Regions from separate parts of the Streptomyces sp. NPDC041122 genome, predicted to be linked through region 2. Evidence: riboswitches for the same ligand, from Rfam matches in the RefSeq annotation. Region 2 holds a riboswitch; the other holds the start of a gene.
What was found. A riboswitch is a leader RNA that binds a small molecule or an ion and turns the genes downstream of it on or off. The one in region 2 is predicted to bind S-adenosylmethionine.
Positions count from the first base shown of each region.

Region 1 (7,641 bases), on a different contig from region 2:
GGCTCGCTGATCGCGGTCGCCGTGTGGGTCGCCGCTCGGACCGCAAAGGCCAAGAAGTCATGAGTAGCCAAGAGATTCCAGAGAAGAACCTGCCCAGCAAGCAGGAGACCGGGCACGGCTCGGTGGCCGAGACGGAAGAGAACCCGTTCGCCGACCCGGGGCTGCCGCCCCACGAGCACCGCGTCCAGGACATCGACGAGCGGGCCGCCAAGCGGTCCGAGCGTGCCGTGGCGTTCCTGTTCACGCTGTCGATGATCGCCACCGTGGGCTTCATCGCCTCGTACGTGGCGATCCCGGCCGACAAGAGCATCTACGTCTTCCCGATCGGTCACATCAGCGGCCTGAACTTCGCCCTGGGCCTGACCCTCGGCGTGGCCCTGTTCTGCATCGGCGCGGGCGCGGTCCACTGGGCCCGCACCCTGATGTCCGACGTGGAGATGGCCGACGAGCGGCACGAGATCGCCGCCGAGCCCGAGGTCCGCGCCAAGGTCATGGCCGACTTCAAGCAGGGTGCGGCGGAGTCCGGCTTCGGCCGGCGCAAGCTCATCCGCAACACGATGTTCGGCGCGCTGGCCCTGGTCCCGCTCTCCGGCGTCGTCCTCCTGCGTGACCTCGGTCCGCTGCCCGAGGACAAGCTCCGCCACACCAAGTGGGGCCGGGGCAAGATGCTCGTCAACATGAACACGCACGAGCCGCTGCGTCCCGCGGACGTCCAGGTCGGTTCGCTGACCTTCGCGATGCCCGAGGGGATGTCGGAGCACGACCACGACTTCCAGACGCAGATCGCCAAGGCCGCCCTGATGATCGTCCGGATCCAGCCGGAGAACATCAAGGACAAGCGCGAGCTGGAGTGGTCGCACGAGGGCATCGTGGCCTACTCCAAGATCTGCACCCACGTGGGCTGCCCGATCTCCCTGTACGAGCAGCAGACGCACCACGTCCTCTGCCCGTGCCACCAGTCCACCTTCGATCTCTCCGACGGTGCCCGAGTGATCTTCGGCCCGGCTGGTCACGCCCTGCCGCAGCTGCGCATCGGCGTGAACGAAAAGGGCTATCTCGAGGCGCTCGGCGACTTCGAAGAGCCCGTCGGTCCGGCCTTCTGGGAGCGCGGATGAGCACCACCACTTCTTCGAACGACAACCGCCAGAAGGCGCCCGCGGGTGAGCGGGTCGCGGACTGGGCGGACGGCCGGCTGGGGATCTACTCCCTCGCCAAGGCCAACATGCGCAAGATCTTTCCGGACCACTGGTCCTTCATGCTCGGCGAGATCTGCCTGTACAGCTTCCTCATCATCATCCTCACGGGTGTGTACCTGACGCTGTTCTTCCACCCGTCGATGAACGAGGTGGAGTACTCCGGCAGCTACATCCCGATGCAGGGACAGCTGATGTCGGAGGCGTTCAACTCGACCATGCACATCTCCTTCGATGTGCGCGGTGGTCTGCTGATCCGGCAGATCCACCACTGGGCGGCGCTGATCTTCCTCGCCGGCATGTTCGTGCACATGATGCGCGTCTTCTTCACGGGTGCGTTCCGCAAGCCGCGTGAGGTCAACTGGCTGTTCGGCTTCCTGCTGTTCGTCCTCGGCATGTTCACCGGCTTCACCGGTTACTCGCTCCCGGACGACCTGCTCTCCGGTACCGGTGTCCGCTTCATGCAGGGCGCCATCCTCGGAGTGCCGATCGTCGGCACGTACCTCTCGATGTTCCTGTTCGGCGGGGAGTTCCCCGGCGGCGACTTCGTGGCCCGGTTCTACTCGGTGCACATCCTGCTGCTGCCGGGCATCATGCTCGGTCTCGTGGTGGCGCACCTGATCCTGGTCTTCTACCACAAGCACACGCAGTACGCGGGCGCCGGCAAGAACAACAAGAACGTCGTCGGCATGCCGCTGCTGCCGGTCTACATGGCCAAGGCCGGAGGCTTCTTCTTCCTGGTCTTCGGTGTCATCGCGGTCATCGCGGCGATCGCCTCGATCAACCCGATCTGGGCCATCGGCCCGTACCGCCCGGACCAGGTGTCCACCGGCGCCCAGCCCGACTGGTACATGGGCTTCGCCGAGGGTCTGATCCGTGTGATGCCGGGCTGGGAGATCAACCTCTGGGGCCACACGCTGGTCCTCGGTGTGTTCATCCCGCTGGTCGTGGTCTTCCCGCTGGTCCTCGTGGCCATTGCGGTCTACCCGTTCATCGAGTCCTGGGTCACCGGCGACAAGCGCGAGCACCACATCCTGGACCGCCCGCGCAACGCCCCGACCCGTACGGCCTTCGGTGTCGCCTGGCTCACCGCGTACATGGTCATGCTCGTCGGTGGTGGCAACGACCTGTGGGCCACCCACTTCCACCTGTCGCTGAACGCGATCACCTGGTTCGTCCGGATCGCCTTCTTCGTCGGACCGGTCGTCGCCTTCATCGTCACCAAGCGGATCTGCCTGGGTCTGCAGCGGCGCGACAAGGACAAGGTGCTGCACGGCCGCGAGTCGGGCATCATCAAGCGGCTGCCGCACGGTGAGTTCATCGAGATCCACGAGCCGCTCAGCCAGGACCAGCTGCACACGCTCACCGCGCACGAGCAGTACAAGCCGGTCGAGATCGGCCCGTCGGTCGACGAGAACGGCGTCGAGCGCAAGCTGTCCGGTTCGCAGAAGCTCCGGGCGAAGCTCTCCAAGGGCTACTACGGGGAGAACAACCAGATCCCCAAGCCCACCGCCGAGGAGTACAAGGAGATCACGAGCGGCCACGGTCACCACTGATCACCTGACGCTTCACGCGCTCCGACCTTCCACGGTCGCCACGGCAGGAGCCCCGTCCAGTGCATGGACGGGGCTCTTCGCCGTCCCGGGGCTGGATAGGGTGGAGCCACCCCGGTATTCCGGGGCGTTTCCCACCCCACCGGACAGAGACCAGGAGCAGCCATGAACGCTGTGACCCCCGCAGGAGGCGACACCGCGGCGGCCCGCTCCTGGCCCGACGTGCTGAACGGTCTGCTCGACGGACGGGACCAGAGCGCCGACGACACCGCGTGGGCGATGGACCGCATCATGCGCGGAGAGGCCACCGACGCGCAGATCGCGGGCTTCGTGGTGGCGCTGCGCGCCAAGGGCGAGACCGTCGCGGAGATCTCCGGCCTGGTGCGCGCCATGTACGCGCACGCCAACGTCGTCGAGGTGCCGGGTCCGAGCGTCGACATCGTGGGCACCGGCGGCGACGGCGCCAAGACCGTCAACATCTCCACCATGTCCGCGATCGTCGTCGCGGGAGCGGGCGCCAAGGTCGTCAAGCACGGCAACCGCGCCGCCTCCAGCGCGTCCGGCGCCTCCGACGTCCTGGAGAAGCTCGGCGTCAACCTGGACCTCACGCCCCGGCGGGTCGTCGAGGTCGCCGAAGAGGCCGGCATCACGTTCTGCTTCGCCGTGAAGTTCCACCCCGCGCTGCGGTACGCCGGCGCCGCCCGCAGCCAGCTGGGGATCAGGACGGTCTTCAACCTGCTCGGCCCGCTCACCAACCCGGCGAAGGTACGGGCCCAGGCGGTCGGGGTCGCCGATCCGCGGATGGCGCCCGTCGTCGCCGGGGTCTTCGCCGAGCGCGGGCACTCCTCCCTCGTCTTCCGCGGCGACGACGGCCTCGACGAGCTGACGACGACGTCGACGTCCCGGGTCTGGACCGTGCGGGACGGCGCCGTGCGCGAGGAGCCCTTCGACCCGCGGGACGTCGGGATCGACCTGGTGCCCGTCGAGGCGCTGCGGGGCGCCGACGCCTCGTACAACGCCGAGGTGGCGCGGCGCCTCCTGGACGGCGAGAGCGGGCCGGTGCGGGACGCGGTGCTGCTGAACTCCGCGGCGGCGCTCGTGGCCCTCACACCGACCGACGAGCCGCTGGTGGAGCAGATCCGCGCCCAGATGGCCCGGGCGGCGCAGGCGATCGACTCCGGCGCCGCCAAGCGGGCCCTGGAGCGCTGGGTGTCGGCCAGCAACCGCTGAACCGCCCCCTGTGTGACGCACGGCGCAGTCCGGATCCTGGACTGCGCCTTGCGCGCCGAAGATCGTATGGCAGGATGCTGCACAGGTCATGAGTGACAGCGACTACGGCCCCGGCCCGCTGTCCGGCAACCCTCCGTCCGTGGCGGGGTGCCCCGGGTGAAGACCAGGTCGTACGCAGCAAGGCGTATGGCAAGCGCGGACCCCTCGCAACCCTGGGGTCCTGGTCCTCAAGGGAGCAGTCTCGTGAGCAAGCGAATGTGACAGGGCTTCCACGCCCCGCCTCCGCACACCCTTTTTCACCCTTCTCCCGCGCCGTCGACTTCGCTCCGGCGCGGTGAATTCGCCTGTCTCTCACGGGAGTTCGCCATGTCTGTTTCCGCCGTTGCCGTCGACGCCCCCGTCTGTGCCCCGCTGGCCGTGCTCGGCCGGGACGTCACCGTTCCGCTGGTCACCGGCGGCGAGGTGACCTACGCCGCGCTCGACTACGCGGCGAGCGCGCCGGCCCTGCAGCGGGTCTGGGACGACGTGGCCGCGTACGCGCCGTACTACGGCAGCGTGCACCGCGGCGCCGGCTACCTCTCGCAGCTGTCGACCGACCTCTTCGAGAACTCCCGCAGGACCGTCGCCGACTTCCTCGGCTGCCGCGAGGGCGACCAGGTCGTCTTCACCCGCTCCACCACCGACTCGCTGAACCTGCTGGCCGCCGCCCTGCCCGCCGGCTGCGAGGTCTTCGTCTTCGAGACCGAGCACCACGCCTCGCTGCTGCCGTGGCGCGACGCCCGCGTCACCTACCTCAACGCCCCGCGCACCCCCGACGAGGCCGTCCACACCCTGGAGCGCGCCCTCGCCGACCGCGACCCCTACGGCCCCGCCCTGGTCTGCGTGACCGGCGCCTCCAACGTCACCGGGGAGCTGTGGCCGGTGCGCGAGCTGGCCGCCGCCGCGCACGCGCACGGCGCCCGGATCGTCCTCGACGCCGCGCAGCTCGCGCCCCACCACCCGGTCTCCGTCGACGAGTTGGACGTCGACTGGGTCGCCTTCTCCGGCCACAAGCTGTACGCGCCGTTCGGCTCGGGCGTCCTCGCGGGCCGCTCCGACTGGCTGCGCGCCGCCGAGCCCTACCTCGCGGGCGGCGGCGCCTCGCGGAAGGTGACGCGGCGTTCCCAGGAAGCGGGCGGCGGCGTGGACGTGGAGTGGCACGACAGCGCGGCCCGGCACGAGGCCGGCTCGCCCAACGTCATCGGCGTCTACTCGATCGCCGCCGCCTGCAAGGCGCTCACCGAGGCGGGCTTCGAGGAGCTGGTCGCCCGTGAGCAGTACCTGATCGCGAAGGTGCGCGAGGGTCTCGCCGAGGTGCCGCAGGTGCGGATCCTCTCCCTCTTCGGTGACGACGCGCCGCGCGTGGGCGTCATCTCCTTCGTGGTGGACGGCTGGAACAGCTCGCACTTCGCCGCCGCGCTCTCCGCCGAGTACGGGATCGGCGTGCGGGACGGCCTGTTCTGCGCCCACCCGCTGGTGCGCACCCTGCTCGGCAGCGAGCCCGGCGAGCCCGGCGAGTGCGGCGCGCCCGAGGCCGCCCCCGGCGAGAAGTCGCTGAACGCCATCCGTGTCAGCTTCGGCGCGGGCACGCCCGACGAGCACGTCGAGCGTTTCGTGCGCGCGGTCAAGGAGCTGGTGGCGGACGGCGCGCGGTGGAACTACCGCACCGAGGACGGCCGTTGCGTGCCGGACACCGGCGCGGCGGCCTGACCGGACGGGCGCGGACGGCGCCTAGGAGTCGAGGCCGATCGCGAACGCGGCCTCCAGGTCGTGCTGCGAGTACGTGCGGAACGCCACGTGCGTGTCGGTCCCCTCGACGCCGGGGATCTTGCTGATCCGGCCCGGGATGACGTCCGCGAGGTCGTCGTGGCGCGGCACCCGCACCATCGCGATGAGGTCGTAGGTGCCGGTGACGGAGAAGACCTCGCTCACGGAGTCGAGGGCGGCGATCGACTCGGCGATCTCCGGGATCCGGTCCACGCTGGTCTTGATGAGCACGATCGCGGTGATCACGGCTTGCAGTCTCCCTCGGTGGCCGGTGCGGTGGCTCTCACTCTAGTCGTCCGCATCCGCCACCCCCACGCGCAGACGAAGCCCAGCGAGAAGCCCACCAGGTGCGCCAGATAGGCGACCCCCGTCCCCTTGCCGTCCTGCCCGGCGGCCAACCACTGCAGCGTCACCCAGAACGGCAGGACCACCCACGCCGGGAAGCGCAGCGGCAGAAAGAAGAGGAACGGGAAGAGGCTGGTGACGCGCGCCCTGGGGAAGAGATACAGGCAGGCACCGAGGACGGCGGAGATCGCGCCGGAGGCTCCCACGAGCGTCTGGTCGGAGCCCGCGTGCGCGGCGGCGTAGGCGAGCAGGGCGAGATAACCGCAGCAGAGGTAGAAGCACGCGTACAGGAGGTGGCCCATGCGTTCCTCGACCATGACGCCGAACACGTACAGGAAGAGCATGTTCCCGAGCAGATGAAGCCAGCTTCCGTGCACGAAGAGAGCGGTGAACGGGCCGAGCGCGGCGCGCGGGGCACCGCTGAACAGTTCGACGGGTACCACCCCCCACTGCTCGAAGTAGGCCTGCTGGGCGCCGATCAGCTCGTCGCCCCGGCCGTAGGAGGGGTTGAACCCGGAGACCGGGGAGATCAGGAAGACCACGCAGCAGAGGGCGATCAGTCCGTACGTCACCGGGGCGGTCCGCCCCCCGAGCAGCCGGCCCGCCTTCGCACTCCATGTTCGGATCATGGACGAAGCATGACGTAACGGGCGCTACCTGCCCAGGCCGCCATGCCGCTCCGCGGGCCGCCGCATCGCGCCCCTTACAGGCCTTAGGGTTACGGGCAATACGCACGAGGAAACCTGCGTAGACCCCTCGGTCGCCGAAGACGTCGCCGGACAAGTCACCGAAGAAAGCGAACAGCCACGATGACGGTTCCCCTGCCGACCGCCACCACCCGGTGGCGTTGCACGCTCTGCGGCAATCTCACGCGTTTCGATGTGACCCGCAGCTCGAAGGTCGTCGAGTATGTCCATCTCGACCTGGCCGGAGAGTCGAACGTCGAGGAACGCGAGGTGGTCAGTGAGACCATCGAGTCCGTGCGCTGCCGCTGGTGCAACGCCGTGGATCAGGTCGAACTCGTGGACAGGCCGGGCACCGACTCCTGAGGGAGCGGGGCCCGCACAGCTAGTGGGGTGACGGATGGTGGAGAGCTCAGGCGGGGAGCCGGACGACGGCACCGCTGAGGTGCTCGACCGTCCGCTGCCCGACGGGGTCCGGCGGCGGGTCGTGCAGATCGTCTCGGACGGCTTCGGCGGGCTGACCCTGGCGGAACTGCCCGCCCAGCTGCGGCAGTACGCCCGGTTCACGCCGACCCGGCGCGCGAAGTTCGCGGCCAACGCCATGGCGGCCGCGCTGGAGCACGACACGCTCTTCCGCCAGCGCATCGGCGAACGCCTCAGGGAGGCGCAGCCCGAGCTCGCCGCCGCCCTGGACGCGGGCTCGCCGCCACCGGCCGCCGATCCGCTGGACGTGGCGGCCGCGGCCTATGTGCTGCGCCCCGCCGGCTGGGTGAAGCTGGTCACCGCCGCGGGCGAGGAGGCCCAGCGGGCCGACGCCGAGCGCGTCGACGA
Region 1 covers NZ_JBVIYQ010000009.1:11,589-19,229, forward strand. Annotated here, with positions in the region: gene qcrC (cytochrome bc1 complex diheme cytochrome c subunit) at 1-63, shown strand, start outside; gene qcrA (cytochrome bc1 complex Rieske iron-sulfur subunit) at 60-1,115, shown strand; gene qcrB (cytochrome bc1 complex cytochrome b subunit) at 1,112-2,749, shown strand; gene trpD (anthranilate phosphoribosyltransferase) at 2,912-3,976, shown strand; SAM riboswitch class IV at 4,061-4,178, shown strand; gene ACZ6B8_RS29075 (aminotransferase class V-fold PLP-dependent enzyme) at 4,343-5,725, shown strand; gene ACZ6B8_RS29080 (Lrp/AsnC family transcriptional regulator) at 5,747-6,028, opposite strand; gene ACZ6B8_RS29085 (rhomboid family intramembrane serine protease) at 6,025-6,756, opposite strand; gene ACZ6B8_RS29090 (hypothetical protein) at 6,937-7,176, shown strand; gene ACZ6B8_RS29095 (NYN domain-containing protein) at 7,211-7,641, shown strand, end outside.
Region 1: linked by a shared signal. The riboswitch ahead of ACZ6B8_RS29075 (aminotransferase class V-fold PLP-dependent enzyme) and the one ahead of ACZ6B8_RS35090 (hypothetical protein) in region 2 are both predicted to bind S-adenosylmethionine.

Region 2 (7,641 bases):
GGCGTGCCGTGTTGACAAATCAAGGTCACAAAAGATCCACGAATGGCCTTGGCACCGGAAGGGCCGGATCTACACTGTCGGCCATGTCACATCCTCAACTCCCGTAACACCCACATCGTTCAACCGTTCAACCTCCGCCCTCTTCCCCCAACAGAGGACTCATGCCCATGGCGTTAGGCCGCCCGGTGTACCACCCGGCAGGCCACGACGAAGCGCTGCGCGCGGTGCTCCAGGACCTCAGGACCGGTCGCTGGGTCTCCACGCGCAACCTGCTGACCGAGACACCCGACTGGGGGTTGTGGACACAACGCACACAGGTCCTCGGCGCCGCCGTCGCCGGTTCCGACGTGGTGCGGGCCTGGCGTGCCGAGGAGCCGCACAGCGCGTCGGCCGCCGTGCTGCACGCCCGCGTCCTGGTGGAGCGCGCCCTGCGCGCCCACCGCACGGGGCACCACAAGACCAACGACCTGTGGCGCGAGGCCGTCGCCGCGTGCGGCGACGCGTCGGCCCTGTCGCCCGAGGACCCAGTGCCGTGGATCTGTCTGCTCGCCCTGGCCCAGCTCGACGTGGGCCAGCGATGGGACGAGCACCGGGCGGCGCCGCCCGAGCCGATGCTCTTCCCAGGCCCCTGGCAGCTGCTCGCCGAGGCCGACAAGCGGGATCCGGGCAACCGCGAGGCGTACCACCGGATGCTGCAGTTCGTGTACGGGCGCCGCGCCGGAGGCCCACTCACCGAGGCGTACAACTTCGTGCAGTGGGCGTCGGCCGCCGCGCCCGCCGGCTCCGCACTGCACCTGTTGCCGCTCTACGTGCGCGTCGAGCGGTACCGCCGGGAGTCCGGGCAGGAGCAGGCCCTCGACCTGCACTGGATATCCGAGGACGCCACGCGCTCCGCGCTGCTCGCCCTGCAGCTGTGGTTCGACCACACGACGCCCTCCGCGACCTCGCTGCTCGACCTGAACTACCTCGCCCACGCCTTGTGGGGCGCGCACCAGTTCCACGACGCCTCACGGGTCTTCCAGGCCCTCGACCCGTTCTTCACCACAGTCCCGTGGGCGTACCGCACCCACTCCCCCGGCGACGCCGACGCCGCCGCCGAGGTCTTCGTCCAGGCCCGCGCCCGCTGCTTCAGCGCGTCCCGCGGCCCCGGCTAGCCCACCCGTCCGCCCCTGCTCCCCGCGCCCCCCGCCGCTCCCCCGGAGGTCCCACCGTGTCCCGCACCACCTGGTCGTCGAGCACCGTCCCAGCGCCACGCCAGGACGAGGAACAACGCCTGAGAGAACTCGGCTACCAGCCCGTCCTGGCCCGCCGCATGGGCGGCTTCGGCAACTTCGCCATCAGCTTCTCGGTCATCTCCATCCTCTCCGGCTGCATGACGCTGTACGGCTTCGGCATGAACACCGGCGGCCCCGCCGTGATGCTCTGGGGCTGGGCGGGCGTCGGCCTGTTCGTGCTCTGCGTCGGCATGGCGCTCGCCGAGGTCACCAGCGCGTACCCGACGTCGGGCGCCCTGTACTACATGGCCGACCGGCTCGGCGGACGCCGGTGGGGCTGGTACACGGGGTGGCTCAACCTGCTCGGGCTGCTCGGCGCGATAGCGGGCATCGACTACGGCGCCGCGCTGTTCACCGGCGCGTTCCTCAACCTGAAGTTCGGCTTCACGCCGACCCCCGAGAAGACCTTCCTGATCTTTCTGTGCATCCTGCTCCTGCACGCCGTCCTGAACCTGTTCAACGTGCGTCTGGTCAGCCTGCTCAACTCGATCAGCGTGTGGTGGCACGTGGCCGGCGTCACCGTGATCGTCGGCGTCCTCGCGATCGTGCCCGACCACCACCAGTCGCCGTCCTTCGTGTTCGGCGAGTTCGTGAACGGCACCGGCTGGGACAACCCGCTCTACGTGACGGCCATCGGCCTGCTCCTCGCCCAGTACACGTTCTGCGGCTACGACGCGTCCGCGCACCTGTCGGAGGAGACCTCCAACGCCTCGGTGACCGCGGCGCGCGGCATCGTGCGCGCCATCTGGGCGTCGTGGATCGCCGGTTTCATCCTGCTCGCCGGACTGACCTTCGCCATCCAGGACTACGTGGGCGCCCAGGAGAGCGCGACCGGCGTGCCGCCCGCGCAGATCATGATCGACGCGATCGGCGAGTCCGGCGCGACGGCGCTGCTGCTCATCGTGATCGTGGCGCAGCTGTTCTGCGGCAACGCCGAGACCGCCGCTGCCAGCCGCATGGTGTTCGCGTTCAGCCGCGACAACGCGCTGCCCGGCTCCGCGATCTGGCGCAAGGTCAGCTCCCGTACCCAGGTGCCGGTCCCCGCGGTATGGCTGTCGGTGGGGCTCGCCGCGGTCATCGCGCTGCCCTCGCTGTACTCGACGACCGCGTACACGGCGGTGACCGCCATCAACGTCATCGGCATCACCCCCGCGTACGCCATCCCGATCTATCTGCGGCTGCGCGCGGGCGACCGATTCCAGCCGGGCCCGTGGAACCTCGGCCGCTGGAGCAAGCCGGTCGGCTGGATCGCGGTGCTCTGGGTGCTGTTCGTGACGGTGCTGTTCTGCCTGCCGCAGGCCTCGCCGGTGACCGTCGACTCGATGAACTACGCGTCGATCGCGCTCGCCGTGGTGCTGCTCCTGGCCACCGTGTGGTGGTTCGTGGCGCGCCGCTCCTACAGCACGCCGCAGGCGTACGGTTCGGACCGCGAGCAGGCCGAGGTCGCGGAGAACATCGTCTGAGTCGCGGTGCCGAACCGCCTCACGCGGGGCGGTCGTTGAGGATCTTCTGGAAGAGCCGGTGGTCGCGCCAGGCGCCCTTGATGAACAGCAGGCGCGGCGCGACCCCGTACTCCTCGAAGCCGCACTTCGTGAGCACGCGCCGGGACGCGGTGTTGTGCGGCTGGGTGCCCGCCTCGACACGGTGCAGGCCGAGTTGGGTGTCGGCGGCCTCGCACACGTGCCGCGCGGCGGCGGTGGCCAGGCCGCGGCCCACCTGCTCCGCGTCGATCCAGTAGCCGAGGTTCCCGCTGCGCAGCAGGCCGTACACGATGTTCGACAGGGCGGCGTGACCGACGATCTCGTCGCCGCTCTCCAGCACCCAGTGCGCGGACCGGCCCGCACGGCCCTCCGCCAACTGTGCCCGGGTCCGCTCCGCCTGGCCCTGCGCGGTGTAGAAGGAGGCGGGTCGGGCCGGGTCCCACGGGTCGAGGTGCGCGCGGTTGCGCCGGTAGGCACGCGCGAGCGCCTCGGCGTCCTCGAGCGTGACGGGGCGGATGAGGACGTCGGTCGCGAGCGTGCCCGTTCCACTGATCATGCGCCCAGCGTACGAGCCGCCGTGCGGCCGGCGTCAGCGGCCGCCGGCCACCCGTACGACCGTGCCGGTCGCGTACGACGCGTCGTCCGAGAGCAGCCAGGAGACGGCCGCCGCGATCTCCGACGGCTGCCCCGAGCGTCCCAGGGGGATGCCCGCCGCGAGCTTCGCGGGGCGCTCGGGGTCGGCGTGGAACTCGGTCCAGATCACGCCGGGGGCAACGGCGTTGACGCGGATGCCGTCGCCGGCGACCTCTTTGGACAGGCCGACCGTCATCGTGTCGACGGCGCCCTTGGCCGCCGCGTAGTGGACGTACTCGCCGGGGGCTCCGAGGGTGGCCGCGGCGGACGAGATGTTCACGATCGCGCCGCCGCCGTTCGCCGTCAGGTCCCGCACCGCGCGCCGCGCGCAGAGCAGATAGCCGAGGACGTTCACTTCGAGCGCCCGGCGCATGCCCTCGGTGTCGGCCTGCGCGAGAGGCCCGACGGGGCCGCTCACGCCGGCGTTGTTCACCAGGCCGGTGACCGGGCCGAGTTCGGCGGCGGCGGTGTCGAAGAGGCGGTCGACATCGGCCTCGTCGGCGGTGTCGACCCGGACGGTGACGCAGCGGCGGCCGGCCGCGCGGACCGCGTCGGCGGCCTCTTCGGCGGCCACCTCGTCGGAGTGGTAGCCGATGACGATGTCGTGGCCGTCCTCGGCGAGACGGGCGCTGACGGCCGCGCCGATGCCTCGGCTGCCGCCGGTGACGACGGTGACGGGCTGGTGCTGCACGGGGGACCTCCGGCTCTGGGTGGCTGACTGTCGCGCCGCCCGGACGCGGGGGTCGCCCGCGTCCGGATCACGCCGTCATCCTACGGAGCGGTGATCTTGACCGGCGGGCAGGTCCTGCCGGCCGGTGGGCAGGTCCGGCGCCAGCGGGATCAGGGTGGCGCGGCCGGTGCCGTGCCGCAGCCGCAGCAGCCCGCGGCCGGGCTCCCACTGGACGACGCCGTGGTGGGCGCGCAGCTGCGCCCGCAGCCGTTCCGGCTCAAGGGTGCGCAGCGCGGCGGGGGCGCCCAGGGTCGGGCCGAGGAGGTGGAGCGGGATCAGACCGTCGTCGCGTACGTCGTACGAGGAGAGCAGTACGTCGACCCGCTCGACCTGGTCGACCTCTTTCTCGACCTGCTCGACGTCTTCGACCGCAGGAGTGGGGGTGGGGGTGGCGTGCTGGTGCGTCATGGTGCGCCTCCGGAGTCGTGGACCCCGGGTGTCGCCGACCCCGGTGATCCGCCGTTCCCCGTGCACGTCGCACGGGGCGGGTCGTCACCCGGGGCACCCGCGACGGAGCGGGGTGCCGTCCAGCGAGCCGGGGCTTGACGCTGGAACTCGTGACCCGCACCGACCGTAACACGGTGTCCCGGAGGCCTGCCCGGGGTTTCTCGCGCCCTCGGGCAGGCCTCCGGGCGGGGCCTACGGCGCTTCGGCCGGAACGACCGCGTCCTCCGGGGCGGCCGCCTCGGCGGGCAGGCTGTCCATGAACGAGCTGACCGAGAAGACCGCGTTGCCGGGGCCCGCGGGGCCGTAACCGGGGGGCGACGACAGGCCGTTGGCCTCCATCGTGGCGCGGTAGGCCTCCAGGAGCCGCACGTGGTACTCCAGCGGGGCGCCCTGCGGGTTGGCCTTGCCGAGCGGTGTCGTGGGCTCCGGGCACCACGTGGTGAAGCGGGGCGTGATGCCGCGCGACATGAAGTACTGCAGGCCCTCGACGGTGGAGTCGATGGCCTCGTCGACCGTCTTGAAGCCGAACGGCTCCGCCATCTCCACGCCCGCGACGAAGTTGGGGATGACGTTGCGCGGCCCGAACACTTCGGCGGAGTCCAGGATGCGGCGGTGCCACTCGTCACGGCCGACGTAGCGCTCCTTGCCGGGGCAGTACCGCTCGAAGAGGTAGGGGTCCCACACCTCGTAGTTGGGGTGGTAGATCCGCACGCCGTAGTCGTGGAAGCGCTGCACGTCCGCCTTGGGCAGCGCCTGGGCGACGACCTTGCCGATCCAGCGGCCCGGGAAGCGCTCCTCGATGGCCTTCGCGTACTGGCCGTAGAAGTCGGCCTCGTCCTTGCCCTGGAGACGCGTGGTGATGGCGCCGCCGGTGAGCGTGTACGCGGTGGACGACTTGTTCGTGTCGTACTTGTCGATGATGGCGAGGGCCTCGAGGACCTCGTCCATCGGCTTCACGCCCGTGTAGGGGCGGCCCGCCGCCTTCTGCTGGCGCCAGTTGTGGTTGATGTCGCAGTACTGGCACTCCTCCTTGGCGCCGAAGTACTGGCAGACCCGGAAGACCGTCAGGTAGATGAGGTAGCCCCACTGGATGGTGGGTGCCACCTCCATCACCGACTTGCCGTTCTCCAGCGTGTGCCGGTAGTAGTCCGGCATCGGCGGCAGGCCGACGTCGGAGATCCGGGCGCCGTCCAGGTAGAGGCCGAGCACGCCGTGGTCGTCGGCGGCCACGCGGTAGGGCGAGGACGGGTTCACACGGACCGAGACCACGGTGCGGCGCAGCTCGTAGGGGCCGCCGGTGAGGACGATCTCCTCCGGCGGGCGGCGCAGCGCGGCGGCGCCCAGTTCGGGGAGCGTGCCGTGGTCGAAGGAGAAGATGAAGTACGACTTCGGCTTGACCTCGCCGCCTTCGTTGTCGCTCAGCGCCGACTCGTCGAAGGCGATGCCGCCGCGCAGCAGATCCTCCTTGATGACGGCTTCCCGCGGCACGTGCGGGAACCGCTCCATGAGTGACTCGATGAGCTCGGTACGGCTCTCGCTGCGGCTTGGCATGGGCCGGGCACCTCGGATCCTGTCGGTCGATCTGTCCCGTCCACGCTAATACCCGGCCGATCCGTTCGGGACCGGGCTCCGGTCGTAGGGCGGCCGCGCCGCGCGGCTATGCTTTCAACAGTCGCGCCAGAACGCGGTCGAGCGCCTCGATGTCCGCTTCCGGCAGCTCCAGCAGGGCGTCGGGCGGTGTGGTGAGGATCGCGGTGGCGCGGGCGGCCGCGGCCCGGCCGTCCTCGGTGAGGCGGACCAGCTTGGACCGGCGGTCGTCGGGGTTGGTGAGGCGTTCGGCGAGGCCGCGGCGGACCAGGTCGTCGACGATGACGGTGGTGTAGGGCGGGTCGCTGCCCAGCCGCTCGGTCAGGTCCCGCAGCGTGATCGGGTCGCCGGTGAGGCGGCGCAGCGCCCTGATGCGGCTGAAGCTCATGCCGAGGCTCTCGGCCACCGCCTTGCGGCGGTTGTGCCGGTCGAGGACCAGGGTGCTCATTCCCTGCCAGACCCGGGTCGCCGTCCTGAGGGCCGCGTCGTCCGCCGCCGGCGGCTCGGTGTCGTGTGCGCGCTCCATCAGGCCTTCACTGTCTCCTTCGTCCCCTCCGCCTCCTCGGCGGCGAGCGTCCGCGCGGTGCGCCGGGCCGTTTCCCGGGCCCAGCGGCCGGAGGTGAGCGTACCCGTGACCAGCACGGCGGCGCCGCAGCCCGCGATGATCCACCAGGCCGTGCGGGCCGCGTCGGTGAAGCCCGCGGCGCCCGCGTGCACCCCGCCGGCCATCAGGGCGCCGATGACGGCGACGCCGAGGGACTGGCCGACCTGACGGCTGGTGGAGGCCACGGCGGCGGCGAGGCCGGCCTGCGAGCGGGGCATCCCCGAGACGGCCGTGTTGGTGATGGGCGCGTTGACCAGGCCGAATCCGGTGCCGAAGAGCAGGTAGGCGACGACGAGCACCGCCGTCGGCAGGTGCGTGGAGTAGGTGAGCGCCTGCAGTACGGCGCTCGCGCACAGCGCGGTCCCGGCGAGCAGCAGCGGGGTGCGGGGCCCGCGGGAGGCCACCATGCGGCCGGAGACCGGCGCGGTGAGCAGCGCCATGAGGGCCATCGGCAGCAGGAAGAGGCCGGCGTGCAGCGGGTCGAGATGGCGCACGTTCTGCAGGTACAGGGAGCTGACGAAGAGGAATCCGCCGAGTCCGGCGAAGGTGGCGACCGCGATGACGGTGGCGCCCGCGAACGGGGCGGAGCGGAAGAACCGCAGGTCGATGAGGGGGTCAGTGCGCCTGGGTTCGTACCGCAGCAGGCCGAGGAGCGCGCAGAGCGCCGCGGCCGCGCTGCCGGCGACGACGGGCGAGTTCCAGCCGCGGCTCGGCGACTCGATGATGGCGTACGTGAGGCTGAGCAGCAGGGCCATGACGAGTGCCTGGCCGACGGGGTCGACCCGGCGGGGGCGGGCCGCGCGTGATTCCGGCACGTACCTGCGGGTGAGGAAGAGCGCGGCCAGGCCGATCGGCACGTTGATCCAGAAGATGGAGCGCCAGCCG
Region 2 covers NZ_JBVIYQ010000012.1:104,487-112,127, forward strand. Annotated here, with positions in the region: gene ACZ6B8_RS35070 (hypothetical protein) at 162-1,154, shown strand; gene ACZ6B8_RS35075 (amino acid permease) at 1,211-2,737, shown strand; gene ACZ6B8_RS35080 (GNAT family N-acetyltransferase) at 2,757-3,311, opposite strand; gene ACZ6B8_RS35085 (SDR family oxidoreductase) at 3,345-4,079, opposite strand; gene ACZ6B8_RS35090 (hypothetical protein) at 4,155-4,526, opposite strand; SAM riboswitch class IV at 4,572-4,681, opposite strand; gene ACZ6B8_RS35095 (radical SAM protein) at 4,758-6,116, opposite strand; gene ACZ6B8_RS35100 (MarR family winged helix-turn-helix transcriptional regulator) at 6,223-6,678, opposite strand; gene ACZ6B8_RS35105 (MFS transporter) at 6,678-7,641, opposite strand, start outside.